DNA from 2 places in the Lysinibacillus sp. G1-3 genome. Region 1 is predicted to be linked to the other one. Evidence: riboswitches for the same ligand, from Rfam matches in the RefSeq annotation. Region 1 holds a riboswitch; the other holds the start of a gene.

What was found. A riboswitch is a leader RNA that binds a small molecule or an ion and turns the genes downstream of it on or off. The one in region 1 is predicted to bind FMN.
Region 2: it holds a riboswitch for FMN, as region 1 does, so the genes downstream of both, ACVYAD_RS22045 (ECF transporter S component) here and ribE (riboflavin synthase) in region 1, are expected to answer to the same signal.

Annotation. Positions count from the first base shown of each region.
Region 1 is NZ_JBWHYQ010000003.1:281,812-289,125, forward strand. Features, by position in the region: gene ACVYAD_RS04710 (GHKL domain-containing protein) at 1-69, opposite strand, end outside; gene ACVYAD_RS04715 (spore germination protein) at 567-2,030, opposite strand; gene ribH (6,7-dimethyl-8-ribityllumazine synthase) at 2,196-2,663, opposite strand; gene ribB (3,4-dihydroxy-2-butanone-4-phosphate synthase) at 2,869-3,495, opposite strand; gene ribE (riboflavin synthase) at 3,516-4,154, opposite strand; FMN riboswitch at 4,348-4,473, opposite strand; FMN riboswitch at 4,734-4,859, opposite strand; gene ACVYAD_RS04735 (HAD-IA family hydrolase) at 5,415-6,032, shown strand; gene ACVYAD_RS04740 (hypothetical protein) at 6,342-6,425, opposite strand; gene tnpB (IS66 family insertion sequence element accessory protein TnpB) at 6,832-7,152, opposite strand.
Region 2 is NZ_JBWHYQ010000025.1:48,659-55,972, forward strand. Features, by position in the region: gene sigX (RNA polymerase sigma factor SigX) at 1-191, shown strand, start outside; gene ACVYAD_RS22040 (RNA polymerase subunit sigma) at 191-1,462, shown strand; FMN riboswitch at 1,757-1,945, shown strand; gene ACVYAD_RS22045 (ECF transporter S component) at 2,170-2,757, shown strand; gene ACVYAD_RS22050 (sodium-dependent transporter) at 2,931-4,277, shown strand; gene glnA (type I glutamate--ammonia ligase) at 4,578-5,912, shown strand; gene ACVYAD_RS22060 (sporulation protein Cse60) at 6,437-6,613, shown strand; gene ACVYAD_RS22065 (hypothetical protein) at 6,638-6,847, shown strand; gene ACVYAD_RS22070 (NUDIX hydrolase) at 6,964-7,314, opposite strand, start outside.

The DNA.
Region 1 (7,314 bases):
TAAACTTGTAAACAATACTAATAAGAGAGTTGATAGTATTAAAATTAGTTTTATTTTTCGTGTTTTCATACAAACTGGTACTTCCTCATCTATTGACATGAATAATATCTTAATTTAATTGAGCTTGGCTTTCGCATTCCATAATAATTGTTAGTCGTAGTTGACATCATCTCATACTTTCATCCTAGAAAACAATTTCATATCCAACAACCCTATTATACTACAATATACTTCTTTTTTTATGGTTGTTTAAAAATCATTTATTTGCGTAGTGAAATGCTCTTCCTGTCGATAATCAGATGAAGAGAAGTAAGATACTTAGAAGTTTGAACGACAATGGCTATCTCCCCCCTGTACATCCTTCCTAAACAGACTGTTCAGAAATACGATTCAGGATTCTTAAATAAGAATATTGGTTCTTAGTTTATCATCTCAAGCCCGTTTTGACTATCTCAACCTTCGTCTCCTACTTTTGGGCTATGTCCTTCTCATCGTTGAAATGGGGGTCTGTTGGGAATTGAAAAAAGATCAGGCCTATAAAAACCTGATCTTTTCATTTTAAGTATTTATTTTTTCCTACTCGATGTCTTTGTCTCATCCTGTACATTTAAAAATTTCGGTCGCTTACTGTAACCTGAAGGAGAAAGGCGAACTAAAGATTTTTTAATGTCCGGCCAATCTAAATTCGCTCCCATATTTAAGTATGGAACACCTAATACTCGTAAATTTGCAATATATAGAAGTATGAAAAACACCGAAATGAAGAATCCAAATAATCCAAAAAAGGCAGATGCTAAAATAATGATTATCCTGAGAATACTCATTGCTGATGCAAGGGATTGATTGACGAGTGTAAAAGCTGCAATACTTGAAGTAGCTATAACGATAATCATGGAAGGACTCGTAACCCCCGATTTAATCGCTGCATCTCCAATAATTAATCCCCCAACAACGCTTATGGAACCACTGATAACATTAGGTAGATGTATATTAGCTTCCCGAAATAATTCAAACATAAATAGCATCATTAATATTTCAAGAATAGATGGAAATGGGAGCCCCGTTCTTGATTCAACAACTGTTGCCAATAGGATGAATGGCAATTGCTCTTGATGAAAGGTTGTAAGTGCAAACCATAAGCCTGGTAAAAGTACACTTATTAAAATGGCAACTATTCTTAGTAAACGCTCCATAGAACTTACAATAATCGGATACTCATTATCCTCACCAGATTTAAAAAGTAACATTACATTAACAGGTGTAATAATCGCATAAGGGACTCCATCAACTACGATGATAATACGCCCTCTACTTAAAGCTTGTACAGCAAAATCCGGACGTCCAGTATAATCATGCTTAGGCAGAATTTTATCGCTCTGCTCAATCCTTTCCATCAATATATCCCCGCTAAATATAACGTCCGCATCAACTCGCTGGAGCTGTATTTTTATTTTCTCAAGCATCTTTTTATTTACGACATCTTCTAGATAAAGTACAGCTACGGTTGTTTTGGATCGTGTGCCAAGTTCATATGTTTCAACACTTAATGAATTAGTCGGTAATCGTTTTCGTATTAAAGCAATATTAATTAAAACATCCTCAATAAAATCATCTCTCGGACCTTTGATAACCAATTCAAGAGTTGTTTCTTTAGGCTCTCGATTTGGTTTTTTTGCGATATAACTTGAATACAGCAAATTCATATCTTCGAAATATAGTAAAACATGCCCTTTATAGACTCTCGTGATGGCCTCATCTTTACTTGTTATTCTCTGAAGATGGGGAATGTGTAAATGATTTTGTATATGTTCCGCTAACAATTCATCCGATGTTGCAGTAAATAAAGATTGTATTCGTTGCACAATAACGGTCTGCAGTAACCGTTCATTAATCATCTCTTCGCATTTTATCAAATGTACTTTATGTTGCTGAAAGAAATACTCCTGAAATACCACATCAGCAGAGCGTTGAAATAGTGACTTCAAAGATTTCAAATTTAATTCTTGTTCTATCGAAGAAATATCCCTCATCTCCTACTGAGCCAGCTCCAAATTAGTACATTTATAAAAAATAACATAAATACACTTACGGATATTTTCTCCATGCTTTTAAAAAATATTCAAGAATATATACTGTTTAAAATGCTTTGTCAGAATAATTTAGCGTTGCAATTTCCAACCTATTATTAGAAAGATTTATCCAATCATCTTCTTTAAATTTGCCATTTCAATAGCTGACATTGCTGCGTCATAGCCTTTATTTCCTGATTTAGTCCCTGCGCGCTCAATTGCTTGTTCAATATTTTCAGTAGTAACAATGCCAAAAATAACAGGTACATTTGTAGTTAGTGACACATTTGCAATTCCTTTTGCTGATTCATTACATACATAATCATAATGTGTTGTTGAGCCACGAATAACCGTACCTAATCCAATAATTGCATCATATTTCTTTGTTTCAGCTAACTGTTTAGCGATGAATGGAACTTCAAATGCTCCAGGAACCCATGCAATATCGATAGAATTCTCATCAACACCATGACGCTTTAAACCATCTAATGCACCGTCTAATAATTTACTTGTAATAAATTCGTTGAAACGACCTACTACTACTGCTATTTTTAAATCCGTACCAATTAATTGTGCTTCAAATGTTTTAACCATTTTTCTTTTCTCCTTTTTTATGGCTCATCACCATTTCGTGTGGTTGATTTTCGTGCAGCGGCACCGAGGTTCGTCTCGAAGGTCTTATCACAGGACGTGATTCTTTTAGCCTTCGTTGATTCCCAAGGAGTTAACAAGCCAGAACGAAGATTAACTTTATACGTTTTTAACAAAAATCATCCACAACTTTTGGTGATAACCTTTTTTATATAGTCATTGTGTTTTCTTCCATTATTTGTTGACGATATGTTGCCAACGCTTCAATTGAAATCATTTTTAGATGATGTTGTGCTGCATATTTAACGAGATCATTAAAGCGTAGCATTTTGCCATTGTCGCCCATAATCTCACATATAACTCCTGCCGGAACGCTATTACAAAGCTTTGCCAAATCTATTGTAGCTTCCGTATGTCCCCTACGCTCTAATACACCATTTTCCTTTGCTATTAGTGGGAATACATGGCCTGGTTTACGAAAATCCGCAACTTTAGCTTGTGGTTCGAGCATTTTCTGTATAGTCATTGCCCGTTCAAAGGCGCTAATTCCAGTAGTTGTGTCAACATGATCAATACTAACGGTAAATGCTGTTTGATGATTATCTGTATTCACACTAACCATAGGGTTTAATGCTAATTTTTGTGCAAGCTGCTGGGAAATTGGCGTACATATAAGGCCTCTTCCATAGGTAGCCATAAAGTTAATCGTTTCAGGTGTCATAAATTCCGCAAGTGCTAGTAAGTCCCCTTCATTTTCCCGATCCTCGTCATCTACTACAATAATTATCTTTCCTTGCTTTAAATCCTCAATTGCTTCTTCAATCGAATGTAGCAATTTCGCCACCTCCTTGTTGGTTAAAATCCGTATTGTGCTAAGAAGTCTTTTGTGATGGCCGGCCGTTCCTGACCATACTTAAGTTGATGTAAAATGTATTTTCCTACTAAATCGGTTTCGACATTGACGAGATCACCAATTTTCTTCATACCTAAAATTGTTTCCTTGTACGTATGGGGTATCAATGATACTGTGACACCGTTTTTCTCAACTTGAAAGATTGTTAAGCTCGTTCCGTCAATTGTGATGGAGCCCTTTGGAATACAGAAGCTCGTTAACTCCTTTGATAGCTCTATATCAATATAAACTGCATTTGCTAACGGCCGCTTTCGTACTACTTTCCCTACTCCGTCTACATGCCCAGATACAAAATGACCACCGAATCGCCCATTCGCTGACATAGCGCGCTCTAAATTTACTGGATCTCCTATTGCTAGCTGCTGTAAATTTGTTGCCTTTACCGTTTCAGGCATTACATCCATCGTAAGCTCCTGATCATTAAAAGATATGACTGTTAAACAAACACCATTGACCGCAATACTATCCCCGAGCTTTACACCCTCAACCATTTTCTTTGAAATAACAGTGATTTTCATACTTTTTCTATCGCTTTGCAAGGTTTTTACGGTTCCAATATCCTCAATAATTCCTGTAAACATTTTTTCACCCACTTCCATTCATTGGTCTAAGTTTATCTATCCATTTTTGGAGCCCTATGTACCTCCTCCCTCAATCAAAAATCTCTGTTCAAATAAAAAACCCCTTTGATTAAAGGGGTTTGGGAGTTCATATAAATAAGACGTCAACAAATAAACCTTGAGGATACAAAATTTTTCCTTAGGCTACCATCTCATCGTTCTTCTCCCATCCAGACTATAACTGTCGGTTTTGGATTTGCACCAAATCAGCTTGCGCTCACGGACTTTGAATTACTTCATCACCGCCGATTGGGAATTTCACCCTACCCCGAAGAACTACTGCTATTCAATTTGTTAGCTAAATAATAAATCAATTTCGCCTTGGCGTAATTGCGTCCGGATTTTGAATTGTACCTGCACAATTCATTCCTTTCAAAATCCGTGATATCCACCGGAGGCTTTATCTTTATTTAGTGGGTGTCCAAACACCTACTGAAAGAAGATAAAAAAACTTCCCAACTTAAACGATGGGAAGTAGTTTACATAAAAGCATAATCAAATAAACCTTATAAACTCAAGCGAATTTAAAAAGGTCTTACTTTTACCCTTCTCCCATCCAGACTGTAACTGTCGGTTTTGGATTTGCACCAAATCAGCTTGCGCTCACGGACTTTGAATTGCTTCATCACCGCCGATTGGGAATTTCACCCTACCCTGAAGGATATTTTTATTTAGCTATTTCTTACGATACCACTACTTAATTAATTTATCCAGATAAATCTCAAAATTAATTGTAAGTTTCTGTCATGATGCCCCATTCACATGTAGGACTAGACTACATCACGTCCTGATCTTTGTGGCCATCCTGTTTTTGCTGTCGTTACGTTAGCACTTCACTTTCGCACAATAAACATCTGTTGCTGTCGTTACGTTAGCACTTCACTTTCGCACAATAAACATCTGTTGCTGACGTTACGTTAGCACTTCACTTTCGCACAATAAACATCTGTTGCCTTAAGCAGCTCATCGGATGCCTCCAGGAAGCTTTGCTCTGTGCGAAAGCGTAGCGACAGCGACAACAACAACAACAAAGCGCCCGATTCAACCACAAATTATGGTGATGATCCAAAAATAATTATTAGTAAAAAAATTGCTCATCTAGAGTTATTTGTACTCCGTTGTTTCATATCCTGTATAATCATGTCATTTTTTTAAGTATAGGCAGTAACATTTTCAAAAAATAAACGTCTTTACAACTAGATTATAAAGGAGTTAGTTTACATGAAATATATTATCTTTGATTTTGATGGAACATTGGCAGATTCTACGGCAGTGTTAGCATCAGCTTGGAATACAATTGCGCAAAAATATAAATTTAAAGGAATAGAGTTAAAGGAAATTGAATCGTTGAAAAAATTATCTATAGCGGAACGAAGTAAATTATTCGACTTTCCTATGTATAAATTGCCGATGATTTTACCACAATTTTATCGCTTATATCGTCAGTCATTAAATGATGTTCATCTTTATAACGGTATGAAGGAAGTCCTAATGGAAATTGATAAAAGAGGCTATAAAATACTTATCATTTCCTCCAATTCACAGGAGAATATTTTAGAATTTCTAAAAATGAACAGCATTCATTGTGTGTCGGATGTTCTTTGTTCAAACCGAATTTTTGGAAAGGATAAAGTGATCAAGAAATTTTTAAAGGACACAAGCATTACACCATCAGAAGTTTTATACATTGGTGATGAACAAAGAGATATCGCAGCCTGCAAAAAAGCGGGAGTGCCTATTATTTGGGTTGGTTGGGGATATGACTCTTTTGAAGTTGTGCAACAAGAAGAACCCGATTACAAAGTTGCTACACCACAAGAAATTTTGAATATTATTTAGACGAAGAGGATAATAGCGATTTTTTTATCCTCTCGGTGTTATTGAACATGTCAATGATAAATAAAGCATCGCTCTTCTGCTAAACGTGGGGTCTATTTCCATTCCGCTGGGTACTTTCCTAGGGGCGTCCGATAAGCCGTTTGGGGCAACAGATGTTTTTTTGGGCGAAAGCGTAATGTAACGGAGCGGCAGCAGGATGTTAATCACGAAGGCGTTATCATAGAACGTGATGCTCTTAGCCTTCGTTCCTCTATTTGCTCGCTCCAGAGTCTCATCTTTGACGCTATGCCCCGACTCTAAAACATGAACTTAATGGTAGATATTGTTTGCTAATGCTTTTGTAAATTCTTCATAGTTTTTAAACGTGGTCGTATTCAGAAATTCTGACTTCATGGTACCAAAAAAGCTTTCTATCAGGCATTATCTAAACAATTTCCTTTCCGTGACATACTTCGCTTGATATCATAAGTTGCCAACGACTCTTGAAAACGCGGTATTTGATATATCCTCCTTGTTCAGAATGGTTCATTAAGACACTCTTTCCTGGTAATTTTGTATACGTAATTGCTTTTTTAAAAGACTGTTAACCTAACTCAAAATTAAGTTATTTCGATACCTCATATCCAACAATTTGTCGAATGAATATATCTAATTCAGCTGAAATATATTCTGGTACATCTGTATTGCGAAATTGAATTAAAAGGTATAATAGCAATTGTTGTAATTAAAAGATTCGGGTAAAGGAATTCTTCACTGGAAGTTCTTCAATTGTTGGGGTGAAGCTTATCATTTTTCCATATTAAAAGGAATTCGACACAAGGGCCGAATTCCTTTTCTTATATAATAATTTGTGCAGAGACTTTTGGATGAGCTTTTTCGATAGGCAACCTATCGGGCAACCAGTTAAATTGGCGTGAAATAATCGCAGTGGAGACACTTGCTCATTGGATCCTTTAAAAACCCCTTTTTTCAAGTTGACGTTATTAAAGCCACAATCCATTTTGATCCAATGAAGAATTTTCTGTTTATCCCGCTTACGATTGCAGAATATAAAAAGGTATGAAGACAACAGAACAAGCGGAAAGCTTGCTTGCGCAATGACCGCCAATCCATCGATCAATTACGTAAATCTGTTGAACCGAAAGCTAAATACATAAGGCCTACTTGTAATTTATTTAACATGTGTTTTTGGGAAGCGACAATCAATTAAACAGGTTATGTTTGCTTTCTTTCATAATGTAATGGATCAGTTCTTATTTTTGCGCGAATATGGTCATAGCCT
Region 2 (7,314 bases), on a different contig from region 1:
CAGCGCTTGAACATTGTACAGGTGACCAAAAAATGGTCATTATTATGCGCTACTTTCAAGAGTTATCGATTGCAGAAACAGCACAAATATTAGATTGGACAGAAGCGAAGGTAAAAACCACGCAACATCGCGCCATAAAATTTTTAAAGCAACAGCTACAACAGGTTAGAGAACGGGAGGCGAAACGGTAATGACACATAATCCATTCGATGATGACCAACTGGAACATATATTGAATAATGCCCCTAAGCTTTCTGACCGCCGTTCGAAAGAAGAAATAGTAAATCGATTATTGGCAGATGCTCGCTTGCAGGATTCTGTCCATCTTCAAGCTATACAACAACCAATTGATGATGAAATAACATCACAAGAGGAACACAGTGCGGAACAGACTATAAAGAAAGAAGGTCGTAAATGGCCAATCTTTATGAGTGTTGCAGCTGTCTTCGCTTTAACAGTACTTACAGGCTCTATGTTCATGAATAATCATGATACAAAAATGGATCAGGCCAATGCTCCTGAAACTTCTCAATATTCAACAATGCAGGAAGATCGTGCAGCAAAAAGCTCTATGCATGATAATATTATGGAGTCTAACATAGTAGCAGAACATTCGCGGATCATGTCTCTGAGATCATCTGTATATGAAGATGATTTAACAGATGCAGTAGCATTCCATATTGGTTTGGCAAATCGTGATAAGGAAAGCGTACCGATGACGTATATTATTCCAAATGAACGAGTGGCTACTGATTTTGGGAAGAAAAAACCTACAACATTAAAAATGTATGAAAAGTATGCGCCAAAAATTGATGAGGAAGCAAATGGTTTTACTAATTATCATCCATATAAAGGAGAATTGAAGGAGAAGGGCGATCAACTTGTTCATGTATTGCCGGAGCAAAATGATTATGATGTTGCTGCTAAAGATTCTGGAGAATATGTAGGGACTATACAGGATACATTCTCAGACTCAGAGTATAAAGAAATCGAATTTGGAAAACTTAATGATACAGAATCCGAGCTTTCCAATGAAGAAGAGGCCAGTAATTCTATGGCATTAACGAGCTCAAATCATTTTAATTATTATTTATATAAAGATGAAAATGGAGTTGAATATTTATCACCCGATTCTCGTAAAACTTTTTCCACTGTAACAGAAGCTCTTGTTGATATGCGAGCTAAAAATGATAATGCATACGTTCCAGTCATACCGGAAAATATAACATACACTGTAAAAGAGGTAGCAGAAGGCGTTATTGTTACATTCGACGAGCCGCTTGATTTAACGACAATGGACGTGATTCGTGCAACCCAATTAATTGAAGCAATGATGCTAACTGCTGCAAGCTTTGATCAACAAGTACGCCTAGACAATGTTGTACAGGAGAATTGGGAAGGATTTGATTTGAAAAATTTCTTACCAAAGCCTGTAGGAGCCAATAAACGATATATGCCATAAATGGTGAAACAACAAATAAATGAACGTAACTTTATAAGTGAATTTTTTGGAGCATTCTCGCCGCTATACGGGCGTGAATGCTCTTGTTAGTTTAGGGGGAGATCAAAGGATGGTAAAAGCCCGATTGGTGAAGAATAACAATCAACGGGGATGATAGTAAACCCTTAACTTTTAAAGATGGGACTATTGCGGGTATTTGTAAAACATACAAGTTTAATCGGATTTTTTTAAGCAAAGCTATTTACTTTTCCTTCGTAATTCATTATAGTAAGGCTATGAAATAAAAAAATATTGATTCATCTTCGGGGCAGGGTGGAAATCCCGACCGGCGGTAATAGAGTTGTAAATCGCTAATGTCTTTCATTAGCTCGAATAATTTACTAAAAACTCTTCAGCCCGCGACCTGTGCAAATATTTTTTTGCATGGCTGACTTGGTGTAATTCCAAGGCCGACAGTTAAAGTCTGGATGGGAGAAGATGGAGGTGCGATCGTCATTCATTGTTATGAATTTAGCTATGTACGAGCGTTTTTTTCGTTGTGGCTTTACGCAGCGTATGCTCAACAATAGTTAATTAATGGCGTTTCTTTAATCATGCCTATTCTCCCTTATGCTTATTTTGCATAAGGGTTTTTTCATAATAAGAATTGATGTGGTCGTAACCTTTCTTCTTGCGAGATTGAATCAGCAAAGAGGAGAGAGTTTACTATGAAGAAAAATGTTAAACTTCAGTCGTTTATTACGATTGGCATGCTGAGCAGTATTTCGTTTTTGTTAATGCTTTTTAATTTCCCTATTCCGCCATTTCCAGCGTTTTTGGAAGTAGACTTCAGTGATATGCCGGCATTGCTTGCAGCGATCACAATGGGACCTGTAGCTGGTATTTTAGTAGAATTCTTTAAAAATGTGTTGGACTGGATTTTCTCAGGTACGCCAACAGGAGTACCGGTAGGTCATATCGCGAACTTTGTAACAGGTATTTTATTTATTTTACCAGTTAGCTTTGTCTTTAATCGCGTCAAAACAGTTAAAGGTCTTGTCGGAGGTTTAGCTGCAGGTACAATCATAATGGCAGTAGGAATGAGCATTCTTAACTATGCAGTATTTTTACCTATGTACACTTACTTTTTAGGTATGGAGCCTGTCGTAGGTGATTCACTATATAAAATGATCGTAGCTGGTATTTTGCCATTTAACATTATTAAGGGTATTTTAATAACGTTCATCATGGCATTACTATTCACAACAATGCGCAAATGGATTCATCAACAGCGCTCTATGTATATAACAAAATAATATGGATGAGACCTCGAGCTGTTAAGTGCTCGAGGTTTTTTATATTGGATAGATAGAATGATGGATATGCTGGATATTATTGTGCAAAAGTAACAAATAGAAATAATCTAGTCTAGATTACTATTTTCATGTAAAATAAGGAAGAGTTTAGAATGTTAGAGGAGTTTGAAGAGATGAGTGAAAAAAAGAGTCAGTGGTCTAGTAAACTAGGCTTTATTTTAGCATCAGCGGGAGCTGCAATCGGGCTAGGGGCAATATGGAAGTTGCCGTATGTTACTGGACAAAGTGGTGGGGGAGCATTTTTCCTTATTTTTGTTCTATTTACATTGTTGATTGGTTTACCGATGTTATTATCAGAGTATATTTTAGGTCGTGGTACACAGTCTGAGGCTGTGACTGCATATAAAAAAATTACACCGACGAAAACAGGCTGGGCTTGGGTTGGTCGTATGGGTGTACTCGGTTGTTTTTTATTATTAACTTTTTACAGTGTTGTGGGAGGTTGGATTTTTATATATAGTGGCCTAGGTGTGAGTGGGGCTGTTATTGATCCTGCTAATGATCCTAGTAAACTATTTGGGGAAGTTGTAGGGACACCTTGGATTACGCTACTAGGTTTAGGATTGTTTACGCTAGTAAATGTACTAGTCATTTCACTTGGTGTGCAAAATGGTATAGAGAAGGCTAATAAGTGGATGATGCCTTTATTATTTATTATGTTTATTGTGCTTGTTGTGCGGGCTTTAACATTAGATGGGGCAATGGAGGGAGTTAAATTCTTTTTGTGGCCTGACTTTTCCAATATGACTGGTAAGGCTATATTAGAAGCATTAGGGCAGTCTTTCTTTGGTTTAGCGGTAGGGTTTTCTTGTCTTGTGACGTACAGCTCATATTTAAAGAAGGATGTAAGCTTACCGAATTCTGCGGGCTCTGTTGTTCTTCTCACGGTGCTTGTATCGTTTTTTGCAGGATTAGCCATTTTCCCTGTTGTATTTGCTTTTGATTTAGAACCAGCGTCTGGTCCAGGCTTATTATTTATGGTTCTGCCAACAGCATTTAGTCAAATGCCATTTGGTGAACTATTTTTAGCGATGTTTTTATTATTATTTTTATTCGCAACGCTAACTTCTTCCTTCAGTTTATATGAAATTATCGTAGCGGCATTTATAGAGAAAGGGCGTATGTCTCGTTCTGCGTTGACAATGTTACTAGGTGTAGTTGTCTTTATTGCGGCGATTCCTGCAGCGCTTTCATCAAGTACGTTAGCGGATGTATCAATCTTTGGAAAAACAATTTTTGATGCAACTGACTTTTTAGTTTCTAATTTAATGCTTCCGATAGGTAACTTATTGATTGCTATCTTTATTGCATATGTAGTTGATAAAGAATTTGTGAAGAAGGAATTATTAATAGGAAGCAAATTGGGACAAGGGTTCTATTCGACTTATCGTCTATTGATGCTAGTAGTAGTACCTCTTGTGATTATTGTTGTGTTTGTAAATATGCTATTGCAATACTAATGGTAGTAGGTTGTGTTCCGTTTAAGGGATGCAACCTACTTTTTTGATGGTGCAGCAAAAAAACGCTTGCTTACTGTCGCTACGTTAGCACTACGCTTTCGCACAGAAAAAAGATGTGTTGCTGTCAGCGGGTGTAGTAAGAGGGGATAACTCTATATATCTAAAAAAACGATAAGTATATTCGAGAAAATGTATGTAATAAAACCTTACATAGATATTGTGTTTTTCATCTTTGTGATGTATTTTAAAAGCAGTTGCAAAAGAATTGTGTGAATTAAAATAACATTGGAGTGGTGGAGAATGAAACATTATTCAAAAGAAGATATTAAACGTCGTGTTAAGGAAGAAAATGTAAAATTTATTCGCCTACAATTTACTGATATATTAGGAACGATCAAAAACGTTGAAGTACCAGTTAGTCAATTAGACAAAGCGTTGGACAATAAAATTATGTTTGATGGCTCATCGATTGAAGGATTTGTACGTATTGAAGAATCAGATATGTACTTGTGTCCTGACCGTGATACATTCGTCATTTTTCCGTGGACTGCCGAGAAAGGCAAAGTGGCCCGTGTCATTTGTGATATTGTTAGACCGAATGGTACACCGTTTGAAGGCGACCCACGTTCCAATCTGAAGAAGGTTTTAAAGGATATGGAGGAGTTAGGCTTTAGCTCATTTAATTTAGGACCAGAGCCGGAGTTTTTCTTATTTAAGCTAGATGAAAAGGGGCATCCAACGCTTGAGTTAAATGATAGTGGTGGATACTTCGATTTAGCCCCAACTGACTTAGGGGAGAACTGTCGACGTGATATCGTATTAGAGCTAGAAGAAATGGGCTTTGAAATTGAGGCATCTCATCATGAGGTTGCACCTGGTCAACATGAAATCGACTTTAAATATGCAAGTGCTATTGAAGCATGTGATAATATTCAAACGTTTAAGCTTGTTGTAAAAACGATTGCTGCACAGCATGGACTGCATGCAACCTTTATGCCAAAGCCACTATTTGGTGTTAACGGTTCTGGGATGCACTTCAACTTATCCTTATTTGAAGGGGATAAAAATGCGTTTTATGATGAACATGCAGAATTGCAATTAAGCGAAACAGCACGTAGCTTTATGGCAGGAATACTAAAACATGTACATGGTTTTACAGCTGTCACAAACCCACTTGTTAATTCCTATAAACGATTAGTGCCAGGTTATGAGGCTCCTTGCTATGTGGCATGGTCTGCACAAAATCGTTCACCACTTATTCGAATTCCAGCTGCACGAGGATTATCAACACGTATCGAGCTTCGTTCTGTCGATCCAGCAGCAAACCCCTATTTAGCAATGGCTGTTATTTTAGCAGCTGGGCTCGATGGAATTCGCAAAAATCTCACACCGCCAGATGCTGTAGATCGAAATATTTATAAAATGTCCCGAGCTGAACGTGAATTGAATGGTATCGATAGTCTCCCAGCTTCATTGGAATACGCACTCCTTGAACTAGAAATGGATCGTATCGTACGTGAAGCACTTGGAGGCCATATCTTTGAAAAATTCACTGCTGCTAAAGAAATAGAATGGAATAAATACCGCACACGTGTCCATAACTGGGAGCGGGAAGAATATTTAAGAATGTATTAGACGGGGAGTGTTTGGGCTTTGGGGCTCCGACATGAGTGTCAAAGAAGAAGGTTATCCCAATTTTCATTGATTGGGATAGCCATTCTCAATTAGGGAGGTCACTTTGGATAATTAATTGGTATTTTTCGTTTGGGAGTTCTTGGTCATAGATATAAATATCATTTTCAGCTGAAAATCTAAAAAATAACGTGTTTCATATAGGAAAATCATTAATAACGTTTTCTTCATTTTCTTTTGTCAATGGCTGAATTTCTTCTGTCTTTAAATTCTAAATTTTAACATCTACAAAAGCTCAATAACTTGTCCTGCTTTAAAAGATTGTAATTTTAAAAAAACGGTTTTGAGAATAGTAAATCCTTTTGCACCAGTACAATGGCAAGAATACATACAGGCAATCTTTATTTCCTTTATTTACAAATTGAGGGGAGAGCATTATTGTTTATGGCCTACTATTACTACGATAACATTTTGTTGTGACAAATACTTCCTTTTAATCTATGATTAAAAGAAAAGGGGGAAAATGTATGACACAAGCAACTCAAGTAGTAACGATCCAAAACAATGATATTGTTCAATTTGAACAAGACATTAATAACGCTTTATTAGATTTAAACGATTATTTAATAGTTGATATAAAATATAATACGTTATATATAGGGGAGCATAATGTTATACATTCAGCTTTAATAATATATAAATAATTGATTCAAAGAGGGGGCTATAACATGTCAAAAATATACTGGGTATCTATTGCTAAAAAAACAGATGAATTTGAAGTGAAACAGAATGTCATTGAAAAAATATTTGCGAAGAAATCAGAGTTAAAGGATTTTCTAGAAAAAGAAGGCTATTGTAAGGCAGCAAGAAATCAATATATTAAAATCGAGAACGAATTGATATACGAAGCGGCCGTTGAAAAGGTAAAAATGAAATAATATTTTAAAAGTTTACCCGCGGGTGACAGGGAACTACCCGCGGAAAAAAGGTAAATATTCGCGATTGAGAAAATGCCAAGTAGCCTAAAATTTATTGTCTATGGATCATGACAATTTCATTTTTGAAATAATGATAAAAGAAATTGCCTATCTTCAGGGAAGGATAATGTTAAATTGAGTATTTCTTCTTTTGATTTCCAAGCAATTTCATAAATTAATTCATCGGGGTCATGTATCATCATTTGTCCACCGGTAATAGTCGTCTCAAAATAACGAACTTCCACTGCATCATTATTTTTATGTAACACTTCTCTGACGATGTCTACTACATATCCTGTTTCTTCATACACTTCACGAATACAACATCTCTCAAAATTTTCATTAGCTTCTTTTCCTCCTGATGGTACTGCCCATGTCTTTGCTTCTTCTTTCGTACCTTGCAAAACCATTAATAATTGATTGTCTTC